2 regions of the Paenibacillus sp. FSL R7-0302 genome follow, and region 2 is predicted to be linked to the other one. Evidence: riboswitches for the same ligand, from Rfam matches in the RefSeq annotation. Region 2 holds a riboswitch; the other holds the start of a gene.
The links. A riboswitch is a leader RNA that binds a small molecule or an ion and turns the genes downstream of it on or off. The one in region 2 is predicted to bind cobalamin.
Positions count from the first base shown of each region.

Region 1: linked by a shared signal. The riboswitch ahead of MKY96_RS24080 (S-layer homology domain-containing protein) and the one ahead of MKY96_RS26450 (anaerobic ribonucleoside triphosphate reductase) in region 2 are both predicted to bind cobalamin.

Region 1 is NZ_JBBOWB010000001.1:5,571,109-5,578,517, forward strand. It holds gene MKY96_RS24070 (DUF4430 domain-containing protein) at 1-48, opposite strand, end outside; gene MKY96_RS24075 (hypothetical protein) at 32-349, shown strand; gene MKY96_RS24080 (S-layer homology domain-containing protein) at 517-2,688, opposite strand; cobalamin riboswitch at 2,904-3,097, opposite strand; gene MKY96_RS24085 (GAP1-N2 domain-containing protein) at 4,009-7,227, opposite strand; gene MKY96_RS24090 (hypothetical protein) at 7,224-7,409, opposite strand, start outside.
Region 2 is NZ_JBBOWB010000002.1:169,057-176,465, reverse strand. It holds gene ssuE (NADPH-dependent FMN reductase) at 291-845, shown strand; gene nrdG (anaerobic ribonucleoside-triphosphate reductase activating protein) at 917-1,444, opposite strand; gene MKY96_RS26450 (anaerobic ribonucleoside triphosphate reductase) at 1,441-3,426, opposite strand; cobalamin riboswitch at 3,736-3,966, opposite strand; partial or broken gene MKY96_RS26445 (MTH1187 family thiamine-binding protein) at 4,307-4,614, shown strand; gene MKY96_RS26440 (sugar phosphate isomerase/epimerase family protein) at 4,663-5,442, shown strand; tRNA gene MKY96_RS26435 (tRNA-Thr) at 5,530-5,601, shown strand; gene MKY96_RS26430 (hypothetical protein) at 5,795-6,898, shown strand; gene MKY96_RS26425 (YukJ family protein) at 6,877-7,409, opposite strand, start outside.

The sequences.
Region 1 (7,409 bases), on a different contig from region 2:
AAGCAGCGGAGCCAGCCTTCCCCGGCCTGTTTTGAATAGATTGAACATTACCTGCACACCTCCACAAAAAGGGAAAAGAACGGGGGCAGTCAGCCTGTTCCCGTTCCTTCATACACCTTATGCTTACTTTTCAACACATATCCAAACGAATTCCAAGCAAAGCCGTCCGTCAAACGAGCCTTCAGCGCTTCGGCAACCCTATACGGCTCATCGGCTCATCGGCATGAGTGCGTTAGTTGGATTTTCTACTCTTAATAATCCAGATTACGCACCTGTAAAGAATTTAGTTGGATTTCCGGCATCTAATTCTGCCCATACCTCATCCTTCTGCAGCTTCAAGCCTGAATAAGTGTCGTTTATCCAACTAGCTCCCGCTCTGCAGCAAATCCGGCCAAATTAGATGTCATTTTTCCACTTATCGTCGGCTCCAGAGTTCGTTCAGTGCCTCCTGCGGTAGTATAGCTGTATATTGAAGCTGATCTTACTCTACCTACCGAACTCTGCTGCTCCCTACAACTAAGGCAATCTAACCGCCACAGCAGCAGCCATCTCACGGGTTACAACTGCGGAAGGCTCGAATGCGCCGCCGGTGCCGCTCATATATCCAAGTCCCGTCACCGTACGGACAGCGGACAATGCATAGTCGCTAATCTTATCTTCGTCGCTGAATTTACCTGCTCCTGCTCCTGCTCCAGCTGATGCCGCATCCAGCTTAAAAGCTCTAACCATCATCACAGCCATATCCTGGCGCGTAACCAGCCCGTCCGGCTTAAACGTCTTGGCCGTCACACCGCTGATGATTCCTAGCTCCTTCGCCCGGTTCACTGTTCCATAATACCATGTACCGGCCTTAACATCACTGAAGGCCCCAGCAGAAGACGCCGCAGACGGCTCGTTCCCGGTTAACCGCAGCAGCAGCGCTGCAAATTCAGCACGGGTAATATTCTTTTTCGGTGCAAACAGCAGGCTGTCCTCACTCACACCGTTCATCAGCTTGCGGTCATACGCCGTGTATACCGACTCCAGCGCCCAAGGCGAGATCGACTTCACATCGGCAAAAGCCGGACGGTCCGCCGCAGCAGAAGCCACGGTTACCGGGACCGTATGACGGACGATGGCTGGGGTTTTATCCTTCAGATATCCCGTAACCGTCAGGGTATATTTATTCGCTGGCAGTCCTCCGGCCACAACAGCCACGCCTGCAGCATCTGTAACTGCTGTTTTACCGCCAATGGTTACCTGTACGCCTGCTGCCGGTGAGGTTACCGGATCGGAGGTGAAGGTCGCCTCATTCCAGACCCATTGTTTCTGGGTTACCTGCACCTTCAGATCTTGTCCAGGCTGCGGCTGTGCGGGAGTCACGGTTACGGCATCAACCACCTGCGTGTTGTCCCCGCCATAGTAGACCACAATGCGGTCATTCTCCTCCAGTGCGAAGTCGCCCATGCCTACACTTGGATAGATCCATGCTCCGCCGCGTGCGACTACATACATCCAGCCATCATATCCGCCAAACGTACCCGCAGTCACGCCGCCGATCCCCGTCACATAATTGCCTGCTTCATTGACCAAGGCCAGGCGCTTGGCTGCTGCTGTCTTGTCCAGTGCCGTAAGCACATTTCCAGCGTATACGCTGCCTTCAGCCAAGGTTCCATTTGGACCCTCAACAGTAACGGAGACACTTACCTGAGGATTCTTCACTGGTGTGCCGCTAAAGTCAAAGAGCTTACCGCCTGTTCCAAACAGCTTGTACGCTACCAAAGCCTCCAGCGCCTGCTCTGTAGAGAGCGGATTGGAGCTGCCGCCTGCAGTGTGGGCGAATCCGCCGCCCTCTGCGCTGAAGCTCAGCAGCTTGCTGACCAGATTAATCTGGCCTTTCGTATAATCTGCTCCTGCAGGATCAATGCCGAAGGCAGACAGACCGATAATGGCCTGAGCTACACTCTCGCTGCTGTCGCCATATCCGCCGTTCTTATCCTGTGCCTTAGCCAGCCAGGCTGCCGCCCGCTGACCAGCAGCATTCACTGCCGCTTCCTGCTTGTGTCCAGCCAGTGCGTTCAGCACCATCGCTGTCATATCCGGATCACTCGCACCCGTGGTCAGGGTGAAGCCGCCGTCCGGGTTCTGCTTCGCCAGAATCTCTGCCAGCAGCTTCGACGGTGTCCATTTCGCATTGGCCGAGATCGTATAGCTGCCGGAATCCAGAGCCAGCAGTGCATAGACCGGATTATTCAGCGTCTGGCCCGTAATTTTATCGTTATTGTACAGCTTCTCGATCAGGTTATAGCCTGACACATTCGCCGGATCGCCGCCCAGTGCCTTAACAGCCAGCGTGATCCGGGCATAGTCCGTAGCTCTGGCAAAAACACCCTTAGCCTCAGCCACCTTGCCCTCAAGCGCCTTCAGATAGCCGGCTGGAACCTTGTAGCCCGCTTGCGCAAGGCCAATCGCCTGCCAGTCCGACTGGACTCCGTTCTTCAGCATGAACTCCGCAGTAGCATAGACCGCAGCGGTTACGCTGGCTGCCTCACTTGCGGGCAGAGCGGATACCGCGGATGCGGAAGTTCCGCCTACCTGTGCAGCAGCAGCTTGTCCTGCCGGGACTACGGCTGCTCCGAGCAGTGCGAACAGCATAATGACAGCTAGTCCCAGCCGTGTGAATCTGGATGATAGAGAGTGATTCTTCATAACTAACCTCTTTCCTGAAATAGAATGGATGAATCCTGCTTCCTTACGCAAATAGAGCGGCAACCTAAAGACCGCCCTGTGCAGGGCGGCCGGGGAAGAATACAATACAGGGCGGCTGAAGGAGCCGATTGCTCTCCCGCATTAACATACAATACAGCATATACAGCCCTCGCCAATATCAGCATCTGCTTCCACATTCTTACCCCCGAAGAATAGAAACAACAACGAAAAAGGCAGGTCTCCTGGCTCATACTTCACCGCTTCCCCCGCCTTCCCATCCCATTAGCAGACAGTGGCTCCTCAGGAGTTGCTCCGTATTTACAGTGGCGGGACCGCGCCGGACTTGCACCGGGCTTCCCTTTTAAGCAGATTCCTCTATAAGACAATAGCCCTGCCAGCATCTGCTGGCAACAGCGTACGGTCTCTTAGACATCCGCACCTTTTCCCAAAGCTTATTAAATTTTAAGATTCTCAAACCATCATATCGACTATTTCCATGTATGTCTATAGACAAGCTATATCTATTCCATCCGCCCCGAGACCCCGCCTATTCCGCAGCAAAAATCCTGAACAGCACATGCCCGCTACCCCGGCACATCGTACTATTCAGGACTATGGAGTCATTCTTCTGCTGGTTAATTAAGACGTTGGCGGTACTAGCGGAGACAGCGGCAGCAGGCGATTGTATTATGTACATTAGAATTGGTGTAAAAGCGGCCGATAACGCATTCTGCTGCATTTCATACAATCGATTGTGGCAAAGAACCCTCCGCCGGGCCGAATTTCCAAAATCTAATGTACCGAATACAACAGAACGCCATATAAGCTCCAATATGCCTGATTCTAGTGTACAAAGTGCGATAAAGCAGTTTCTTACGGACACCAGCATACCTATCTGCTACATTCCATATATTCCAGCCTGCCGGAGCACTAATAAATGCACTACGATAAGGTAAAGTAGGATGAGCCGCTAGCCGATCATCAGGTTTAAACTAATCAGTCTTTAATTTAACTCCTTCGCTTGCTGAGGGTCTGCCGTACCCCGACGAAGGTGCACACTGTATGCTTAAATGCAATCTGTACAACTAAATCGTCTGATTTACCGCCAAATGTACTTTTAGCTGTATTTCGTGCACCTAAAATGCTTCTGTATCCGGCTTTTCGCCCATTCGGGCAAATTTAGTTGTATGGAATACAGTTAGGATAGGTCTGCCCTTCTTTTCACTGTTTTTAGTTGTACAGAGTACACCTATCTCTGAAGGTAATGTTACCCGATCGCACTAGTTAAAAAATGTAAACAGCCAGCTTGTTGCCGCTGCTTTATTCTGCATCCGTGTCTGCTTCCGGGCTTGCGGAAGCGGATGGCTCTGCACTAGGCGCGGCTGTGGCTGTGGCCTCCGGGGCGCTGCCCGGATCTGCCGCCAGCTTCAGCGAGTAGCCTCCGGCGGTGATCATATCACCTGCTGCCAGCTTCGCGCCTGCTGAAAGCTCCACCGTCACCTCGTATACGCGTGACGGAGGAGTTCCCGCCGCCGCTGGAGGGGCGGTGGCTTCACTGTCCGCATCGCCGTCCGCTCCGGCGCCTGCATTACCCTTCGCACCGCCGTCTACTCCGGCGCCTGCCTTACCGCTCGCACCGCCGTCCGCTCCAGCGCCTGCCTTACCACTCGCATCGCCGTCTACTCCGGCGCCTGCCTTACCACTCGCATCGCCGTCTACTCCGGCGCCTGCCTTACCGCTCGCATCGCCGTCCACTCCAGCGCCTGCTTCCCCCTTCACGCCGCCGTCCGCTCCGGCGCCTGCTTCAACCTGGCAACTGCTAACCGTTGCCTTAACCTCGTAGTCCGTAACGCCGCTGGCGGACTCCACCTTGATCCGCTCCGGCTTGAAGGCGGAGCATTCCGCCGCATCAGTGAAGCTGAACACCAGCTTACTGCTGTTGCTCTTGCCTGCTCCTCCGCTTCCCGCATCTCCGCCACTGTTCCCGCCGGTCCCTGCATCACCGCCATTATTCCCACCAGTTCCTGCATTTCCGCCACTATCCCCGCCTGTCCCTGCATCTCCGCCGATAAGCCGGACAGAGACCGGGGCCGCTACAGCGGCCCCTCCGGTCACTGCCGGAAGCGGGCTGGGGCTGGCCACCGGCGCGGCTGTATCCTTGCCGCGTCCCCCAAGCTGGCTCAGCAGGATAACCGCCGCAATCAGAATGATCCCGAGGATGCTCCCTGAGATCAGGATTTGAAATCGGCTGCGGCTGACCCACCGCGCCAGCGGCGAAGCCAGCTGGGCGCGGGCTTCATTGTAGACAGTCTGCATAGCAGGCGTTGCTGTGTCGAGATGGGTTTTGCGGAATTCACGGTTCTTGAATGCCTCGCGGTCGCTCTTCAGGAAGTATCTCAGCACGGCCCGCTTGTAATTCGGCCACAGCTTCTTGCCGGAGCTTGCGAACAGCCAGCTATGCTGCGACCAGTCCAGGAACCGGTACACTGTCTCCTTGTCATTGCCCGCTTTGCGGACCACCAGATCCAGCAGCGCATCATAATCCAGCGGCCCGCCTTCACGTTCACTGCTGTGATAGAAGGCCAGCGGCAGCCGGTCGAACGGCTCAAGACTCCGCGCTTCCTTCAGCCACCGCGCACCGAGCAGCTGTACATCGTCCAGCTCACGCGGTGTCAGTCCGGCAAAAATCTCCTCGTCCGGCGACTCCTCCCCGAACCAGCGGTAGGCTGCACGCAGCGCATTCGCTTTGCGCTTCGCAATCGCATCGAGCGGCGGCTGCCAGTCTGCCGTATCCCGGTAACGCAGGAACGAGATCTCCAGCAGCTGCTCCATCGTCAGCTCGTCCAGCGAGAGCCGGTTCAGCAGGAAGCGGTCAGCAACCGTGCCGAGCTCCTCCATAACGGACAAGGCCTCCGGGTATACGCCGCCTCTGCGGCGCTGCTTCTCCGCCTGCTGGACCGCTTCATGAACAGCCGTTACCGCCGCTACCGGATCGGATTCCCGCTGCAGCTTCTCCAGCAGATATTCCTTGAAGGTATCCCGTACCGCTGCCTGCTGAAGCACCTCCGGAAGACTCCGGCCAAAGTGGCCCACGAGGCGGAGGATATCCGCCGTTCCGGCAGCGGCTGCCAGCCGGGATTCCAGATACGGCTCGAACAGCGCTCTGCGGAAGAGAGATTGGGACAGCACTTTTTTGAAGAACGCCTCACTAAGCTCCGCATCGCTCTCAATAATCCCGTAAGCCGCCGCCAGCACATCCTCCCGGCCCCCGGACTGGCAGTTCAGCATCCCGTTGATGAAGTAATCGACGATCTTCACCCGGTAATTATGGCCCGGCAGCGCGTAATACGCCTTGAACTGTTCCAGGATCTCCGTTGACGGAATCCCCTTCTTGCGGATCAGATCATATTCGCGGTCGAACCGCTCCAGGAACATATCATTCAGCCGCACCCGCGAGTCCAGCTTCCCCTCCGGCTTCAGATAGGACAGCAGGCCGCCAAGTATAGCGTTCTTGTTATCTGTATATAAGGCTTCGTTGCCTTGCTCAATTTCATAAAAGACCGCCAGCTCATTGTAGAGCGCCAGCGACAGCTTACGGTCCGCACTCTCCCCGAGCAGCAGGCTGTCGGCAAACTTAGCGAAATCACGGAGGCTTCCGCCCTTCTCCACCAGCGTCTTCCAGGCCAAATCGGCATAGATCTGCCGCGACTCGCCGAAGTCGGTATTCAGGAACCTTGCCCCTGCCAGATCGAAGATATAATCCTTCTCGATATTCCGGTCACCCGGACGCAGAGAGCCCTTCTCCACGAAGGTCAGGTGAATATATTTGCGGCTTTGCGGCTCCTTAGCATACGTGATCACTCCCAGCCTGCGGCGGAAGTCATACGGCAGCGCAGCGAAGATGACCTCCGTCAGCCGGGCCGCACGCTGCGACAACTCACTGATGGGTACATCCAGCGCTACATAGATTTTCTTCTTCCCGGCTACGGACAGCATCACTGCCTGCAGCAGGGCTTTGAACAGCTCTTCTGTGAAGCCTAGACCGGACAGCACGCTGCGCGGGTCTGACGGCTCGTCCAGCGGACGGGTTGCCACAGGAATCGAATCCAGTTCAGGCAGTGTCCCGCCAGGCTCCCCTTCATAGCTCCGGGCAAACCCCGCATGCAGCCAGTCCCCGTACCCCTCGACAATCTCTTCGGAGCGGATAGGCGGCACCACGAAATTATGGGCAAAAAAAGCGCTCCGCTGCCCCGTGAAATCCGCCGCCAGATACCGGCTCTCTCCGATCACTGTCTCGTTGCTCTCCGTATGGAACAGATGCAGCGCAGCAGGATACAGCTCCTCATCCTTCTCGCCGCGTGCCGTAAGCTCAGCCGGGGCATCGTAGAGGCAGAAGGGATGCAGAATTTTTTTGACAAAATTATTATCGAGACTCTCCGATTTCGCTACCGTATCGAAGCCCTCTGTCGACCGGTATACGCCACGGCGCTCGCGGGTATACATCTGCTGGGTGATCATGGACCCTGACAATCTGTTCACGGCCCGTCGCTCCCCTCAATATAATTCAGCTTGTGCAGCAGCCAGATGAACGGCTCATCCACCCGGATCGGGCTGACTACGCCTTCCACCTTCTGATTGACCGGATTGCTGCCCAGCGCAGACACGGCGAAGTACCCGGTATTCGCAAAATACACATCCATCGTATCCTTGAACGGACGGTC
Region 2 (7,409 bases):
CGCGCGGAATCAGGCCCTCTTTGGTCTTCGCGGTAACGGGCGAAACCCGGTAAACTTAGGGAACAGGAAGCTGCTCCGGTCGCAGACGCCTCGCGGTTGGATGCCGGTCGTTGGCCTGGTCGGGATATAGGTTTGCCGTTTATTATAACCAGAGCGGCAGCGGTTTGCAAGCATAAGAGGGGTTTGACAATATTCCTTGTACTCTGCTAGGATTATTACTAATTTAAAGTATTGATGCCCGGCGAAGCAGCCCGGTTTATCCTAATCATGCGGACGGAAGAGGTGCGGAAATGGCCAAAATAGTCGTAATTAACGGAACACCCTCGCTGGTCTCACGGATCAATGCCGTGATTGAGTATGCAGAGAATGACCTGCGGGAGCGCGGATTTGAAGTGGAGCGGATCAATGTGGCGGAGCTGCCTGCGGAGGATCTGATCCATACGAAATTCGAGAGCGAAGCCATTGTCAAGGCGAATGGGCTCGTAGCGGAAGCTGATGCGGTAATCGTAGTCAGTCCGGTATATAAGGCTTCTTACACGGGAGTGCTGAAGACCTTCCTGGATCTGGTGCCGCAAAAAGGGCTGGCCGGCAAAATCGTGCTGCCGCTCTTCATGGGCGGAAGCCTCGCGCATCTGCTGGCGATTGACTATGCGCTGAAGCCGGTACTGTCCGTGCTGGGTGCCCGCTACATTCTTGGCGGCGTCTACGCCGTAGACTCGCAGGCGGTGCGTAACGACCAGGGCGTAGTTGAGCTGGCCGAAGAGCTGAAGCTGCGTCTGGACAGCGTGCTGGAGGAGCTGGCAGAGGAGACGGAGCATAAGGTGGCACGTAAGGCAGGGCAATAAGTCGTACCCGCTCCGAACCAATAAAAGGCACTAAACCACCCGGTAGCGGGAGTCTAGTGCCTTTGTTATTTTTATACCCCTTGAAAGCTCAGCTCCGGCTCCCACAGAACAACCCTATCTCCCGCCAGACTCGCAGGAATATCGATGATCCGTTGGTTGCTGCTTCCCCGGTAAGAGAGGGTAAGGTCTTTGAGCGCTTCGACAAACCGTCCGTCGATCACGACCTGGCACAAGGCCAGCAGGTTCCATTCCGCAGAGCCCGGGGAAGCCGTAAGCTCCTCGTACGTATAGCCGGTATAGATCCAGATTGGGAAGCCCGGCAGCTCGGCGCGCAGCTCGTGAATGAAGTCTGCAGCCTCCTCAGCCGAGAAAAAAGGGTCCCCGCCCGCCAGCGTCAAGCCGTCCAGCAGCGGATTGCCTGCAATCTCTTCTATGATCTCCCGCCGCCGCTCCGGGGTGAAGACTTCCCCGAAGTTAAAGTTCCAGGTCTTCGGGTTGAAGCAGCCCGGACAGCGGTGGCGGCAGCCGCTGAAGAAGAGGACGGCCCGCAGGCCTTCCCCTTCATTGATCGACTCCGGGTAATATCCGCAGATGTTCATAGATGCTTAACACGGTCCCGGACTTCGGCCTGCTTGGCAGCATTGAAGCGGGTCTGATAGTCACCGGTCAGATACCCGGTAACCCGGCGCAGACGGCGGATATGGGTGGTATCCTCATGGGCATTGCAGGTCGGGCAATTCGTGCCGATGACCCCTTCATAGCCGCAGCCGGAGCAGCGGTCAATCGGATGGTTAATGCTGAAGTAGCTGATATCCTGCTCCAGCGCATATTTGATGATTTTGACAAAGGCTGCAGGGTTGCTCCGGGCATTACCGTTCAGCTCGACATAGGAGATCGCTCCGGCGTTGCAATATTCATGGAACGGGGCTTCCAGGCTGATCTTCTTGGCTGCGCTCAGTTCATGGTAGACCGGAATGTGGAACGAGTTCGTATAATATTCACGGTCGGTTACCCCAGGGATAGAGCCTAGCACCTTGCGGTCGATCTTCGTGAACTTGCCGGATAGACCTTCGGCCGGTGTTGCAAACAAGGTGATGTTGAGGTTAAGCTCCTCGCTCTTGCGGTCGCAATATTCACGCATGTGGCGGACGATGGCTACAGCCTTAGCATGGATGTCCATATCTTCGCCGTGGTGCTTGCCGTACATGGCCTTCATGCATTCCGCCATCCCGATGAAGCCCAGTGACAGACTGCCGTGCTTCAACAGTTCGCCTACGCTGTCATCAGGGGCAAGCTGCTCGCCGCCCTCCCAGACGCCTTCCCGCATCATGAAATCGGAGGCCTTGGCCTTCTGGGAAGCCTGAATACGGAAGCGGTGCAGCAGGCCGTCCAGCGCAATATCCATATAGTGATTCAGGTCGTCGAAGAACCCTTCTTCATCAGCAGCGAGGCGGCGGCCGGTTATCGTGCCGTGGGCCAGTCCAAGACGCACCAGGTTGAGCGTGTTGAAGGACAAGTTGCCTTTGCCGGAGCAATGGTTGCGTCCGAAGCGGTCGCCGAGCACACGGGTCCGGCAGCCCATCGTAGCGAACTCGGTATCCGGGTCGGCCGGATCGTAATACTGCATGTTCAGCGGAGCGTCCAGATTGGCGAAGTTCGGATACAATCTGCGCGCCGAGCACTCCGCTGCCTTCAGGAACAGCTCATAGTTAGGGTCACCCGGCTGCTGGTTGATACCTTGCTTGCATTTGAAGATCTGAATCGGGAACACCGGCGTCTCCCCGCTGCCCAGTCCATTCATCGTGGCCGTCAGCAGCGAGCTGATCACAAGCTGGCCCTCCGGGGAGGTGCAGGTGCCGTAGTTGATGCTGGTAAAAGGAATCTGGCCGCCGGAGCGGCTGGACATCGTATTCAGGTTATGTACCATACTCTCTGCGGCCTGCAGGGTCTCGCTCTGCGTCTCCTTCAGGGCAAAACGGAAGGCCCGCGGATACTGCTCAGCCAGATCGCTGCGGCTCATCGTAATCTCCCCAAGCTCCGAACCCTCTGCGTTCTCCTCGAAATACTCCAGACCTTTGCGGAAGAGCTTGGAGAAGGATTTGGTAACATAAGGGGCCAGATCATAATCCAGCTTGTTGGCGGACACACCGCCGTACTGCGCATTCTGCTGCGACTGGAAAATAATCGCCACCAGCGACATCGCCGTCATAATCGAGTTGGGAGGCCGTACGCTGCCGTTGCCGGTGTTGAAGCCTTCACGGAGAAGCCGTTCGAACGGGATGAAGATGCAGTTGGTAGTACCGATGGCGTATTGATCCAGGTCATGTACATAGACGACATTATCCAGGGTAGCCTGTACCAGCTGCGGCGGCATGGTGAAGTTGCGGGCATACCATTTGGAATATTCACTGCCGAACTTGCTCATTTTGCCGGAGAAGCTCTCCCCGTTCAGGTTGGCGTTCTCGCGCAGCAGATCCAGATCCCGGCTGTCGATAATATCCCGTCCCAGATGAATGACCTCTTCCAAAAGATCCTCCTGTGCAGCTTGTCCTTCGTTATAACGTTTCTCCAGCAGCGTCATTATATAACTCTCTCCTCTCGGGTATTGTAAGCGTTAAAAAAGCACCCCCGGCCGGGAAGGCCGGAAATGCCCGAATGCATGATGCAAAGATCCGGGAAACGGAAATTTGCCTGTGGTCTGGGTGGAACATACGAGCAGACACAAGGGCGATAGCTTACGCCCGTTCTTGTATATTCCGCAGAGCCGATACCTGAAAATAATCCCCGATCGTCCTCAGGTATCGGCAGCCTCTGACCCGAATGACGGAAGGCTAACTCTGCTATTGCAGGCCGCATACGGACACCTCCCCTGTTCCTCGCAGGAGTCTAAGCGGTGCCACCGAAACAGGCAGGTCTCCTGGCTTCCGGCAACTCCTCCGGCGCCTTCCCGGGGGGCTTATTCCGCCCCTTAGTGGCAATTAGCCGGAGAATGCGGCCCTGGGCATCGCACCCTGGGAGCATCCGGTTACAGTGGCGGGACCGCAGCGGTTTTGCACCGCGCTTCCCTATTAAGTCGCACCTCTATTACAAGAGGTGAAACACCCGTTTCTACTATATTTTGTTGTTATCTATTAAAACTACCGCAATATATTGTGTTTGTAAATGTTTTTTTGCAATCCCGCACGGGGAGCGGGTTCGGCGCTTTTACTCACAGCTGATCCACAGTTAGTCCACAGGTAATCCACAACTTTCCTCTGAATCTGCCGTGAATGTTTCATAAAATCTCCGAAAATACGCCACAAAGAATCCATAAATAGAGTGCGTCTAATCCTGGTAATCATTTTGACGGATATTAATAGAATAGAGAGGGTGCAGGTGATTTGTAGCAAGCCTGGCGAAGCGTTACAATAAAGAGGAAAAGTTAGAGGCAGGCACATCAGATCATTAGGAGGCAGTTCACAATGGCAATTGGCGAAGTGACCGTTGTTCCGGTTGGGACAGGCAGCACCAGTCTCAGCAGCTATGTGGCCGAGATGCAGCGCGTGCTGGAGACGGTGGAGGGCATTACCTATGAGCTTACTTCCATGGTACGATTATTGAGGGTCCGGTAGCGCGGATTCTGGCTGCGGTAGAAGCGCTGCATGAGTCGCCGTTCACCGCCGGGGCGCAGAGAGTCTCAACCTCGCTCAAGATCGATGACCGGCGCGACAAGACCTCGACCAGCCGCAGCAAGCTGGAATCCGTGGAGCGCAAGCTACAGGGGGAGTAGCGGGAATATAGTATCCAATCAGAAATGACGATAAGGAGCGGATTCTTCATGACAACAGCAGCACAGCAGATCGGAATTCAAATGTATACACTGCGCGACCAGACGGAGCGCGATTTCCTCGGCACACTGGCCAAGGTGGCAGAGATGGGATACCAGGCCGTTGAATTCGCCGGTTATTTCGGTGTATCTGCAGGGGAACTGCGCCGTAAGCTGGATGAACTCGGCCTGGCTGCTCCTTCGGCGCATGTAGGTCTGGACTTCAGAAGCCTGGATAAGATGGAACAGGCCTTAGCCAAAGAGATTGAATACGCGGTAGAGCTCGGACTGCAATATATAATCACCCCGTCGGCACCGCTTCCTCCGAACCCTACTATAGAGGATGTAACGAGGATCATTCCATTCCTGGAGAAAGCCTCCGAGATGGTCCGGGCAGCGGGAATGCAATATGGCTATCACAACCATGATTATGAATTCGCAAAAGTTGACGGCAAGGCGGTCATCGATATCTGGCTGGAGCGGATTCCTGCGGAGCAGATGCTGGCAGAGTTCGATCTGGGGTGGGTATACAGGGGCGGAGCCCGGCCCGTAGATTATGTGCAACGGTACGCCGGACGTGTTCCGCTGGTCCACATTAAGGATTTCGGAGCAGACAACGAAGAGACCGATCTCGGGAAGGGAGAGGTCGATTTCCGGAGCGTCTTCGAGATCGCGGAGCAGAGCGGAATTCTCTATTATATTGTGGAGCAGGAGGCCTATGAGGTATCTTCTCTTGAGAGCGCTAAGCTTGCACTGGATTATTTCCGCGGGCTGGGGCTGATGCAGGGCTGATGACACGGCAGCCAGCGGAAAAAGGGGTTGCGTTTTCCGCTGGAAGAGTTATAATATTTTTTGTTTGGCAGATGCAAACGTCTGTAAGCTGGTGTAGCTCAGGGGTAGAGCAACGCACTCGTAATGCGTAGGCCGGGGGTTCAATTCCCTTCACCAGCATCTTTACAAAGTCGATAGTGGCGCGGGTTTCCGGTTTTTTGGAACTGCGCCTTTTTTCTATGCAAGCATCAACATCTACCATTCTTCTAACCTTTAGTTAAGTAAAGTGGGGAGCATAGGGTTGGATGCTAGGAGGCAAGGATCTTATATGGGAAACCGGACATTCCTGAGTGTTACCAGTGCCGATACAGATTTGATTGATTATGAGAATACAGCTTTCGAGACGAATAATTTTCTCGCTCCAGTATGGTTTTGTCTGGTCAGCCAAGACCAGTTCCAGCGCTATAGCAGGCAGCTTATGCAAGCCTGGAGCAAGATTCAACCCCATATGAACCAACCGGATGTGGAGGATTTGCCTGAGTGGGAGCATTTCTCCGAGGCCTTCCAATGGCAGATTCCATGGGCGGATGCTGCAGAGCAATTGCGTCTGAGCTTACCCGGCACGCTGGCCCATTTCCCGGCGCTTTCCACTCCTGTACATGAGTGGCTGGTAACCTTATCGACCCATGTACAGCGTTATTCTACTGCCGTTATTCATCTGGAGCTTTCGCAATATTTCTCATTCACGGGCGATCCCGCCCTGTATCTAAAAGACATTCAAGAATACGTTACCCTCTGGCAGTCGCCGCATCCCTCGCAGGAGAAGGTCTGGCAGGGAGCAGCCGATAACGTCTATATGCTGAATGGGGAGCATTTGCCATGGAGAGAACGTAGGGCAGCTCAACCGGAGAAAGCTCTTGATATTCAGCCAGCACAGTCCATTCCTCCAGCATCCGGGAAGCTCCAGTCCAAATGGCGGCAGGAGATCTACATCTGGTTGCTTGCGATTCTATCCGCAGCCCTCTTTTTTACCGTCTATGTTAAGACCTCCAGTGGTTGGTTGGCGGTGCTCTGCTTCTTCATCCCCTCTCTGTGTATCGTTTTGTGGAATATAATTATCGGTCGTAAACGAACCTCCCGTCATCAGCTCGAAGCGGCTAGGACCTTGAAGAGGAACAGTCCCCCTTCTGATGCTGTGCTCAGAATTGAGTATTTCGCTGGGCATTCCCCTATTGGGGTGGATGGCATGGAGACCGGTCCTTCGGAGGATAAAGCGTTACCGGATCTTATCCCCTGGCTGCAAATCCTGCAAGCGAAGGTGCTCTCCTCTCATGAGGTTGAGCTCATCGTTTCTGCTAACCATTCACCAGTCGCTACCTTACAACTTCATTTGAAGCTGGATGAACAGCTGGATGCCAAGGATACCGTATCAGCGGTTAATGCGTTGGTGTTGGCTCATGACAAAGCATTGGTATGATTACATTCACTAACCGGCTTGGTGGCATCTCCCTGGTCGTTAGTACACCAGGATTGGGACTGGAAGGCCAGGAAGATAGCCACCCATCTGTGTTCATTCTCGAAATGAATAAGGACTCCGCCGTCTTGCCATGTGCCATTTTCTCTGGCGTACCCGCCCGCATTGCCTTGGTTCATATGAATATTATGGACGCCCTGCCCAGGGGAGAAGCCGAAGTATTTATCGGGCTTATCCTCTTCGGGTCCCCAAGGCTCGCCGAATACGTACAGGGTTGCATCCTGTTCCTGTGCCTCCTTGAGATAAGAGGTGATTTTATCATACAGATTGTTGTGCGGATCATTGTCTTCCTTGTCATCCTGGTTCGTATTAGGCAGAGCTACCATCTTACTGGGAATCACCAGGTTTCCCCTGATATAATCAAGGGCAAGGCTCCGGTTATGCCCGGTGATCTTCGTGAAGCCTGATTCAAGCGCGAGCCAACGGGCCGTTTCTTCCGCTTTGAAATCTTCGC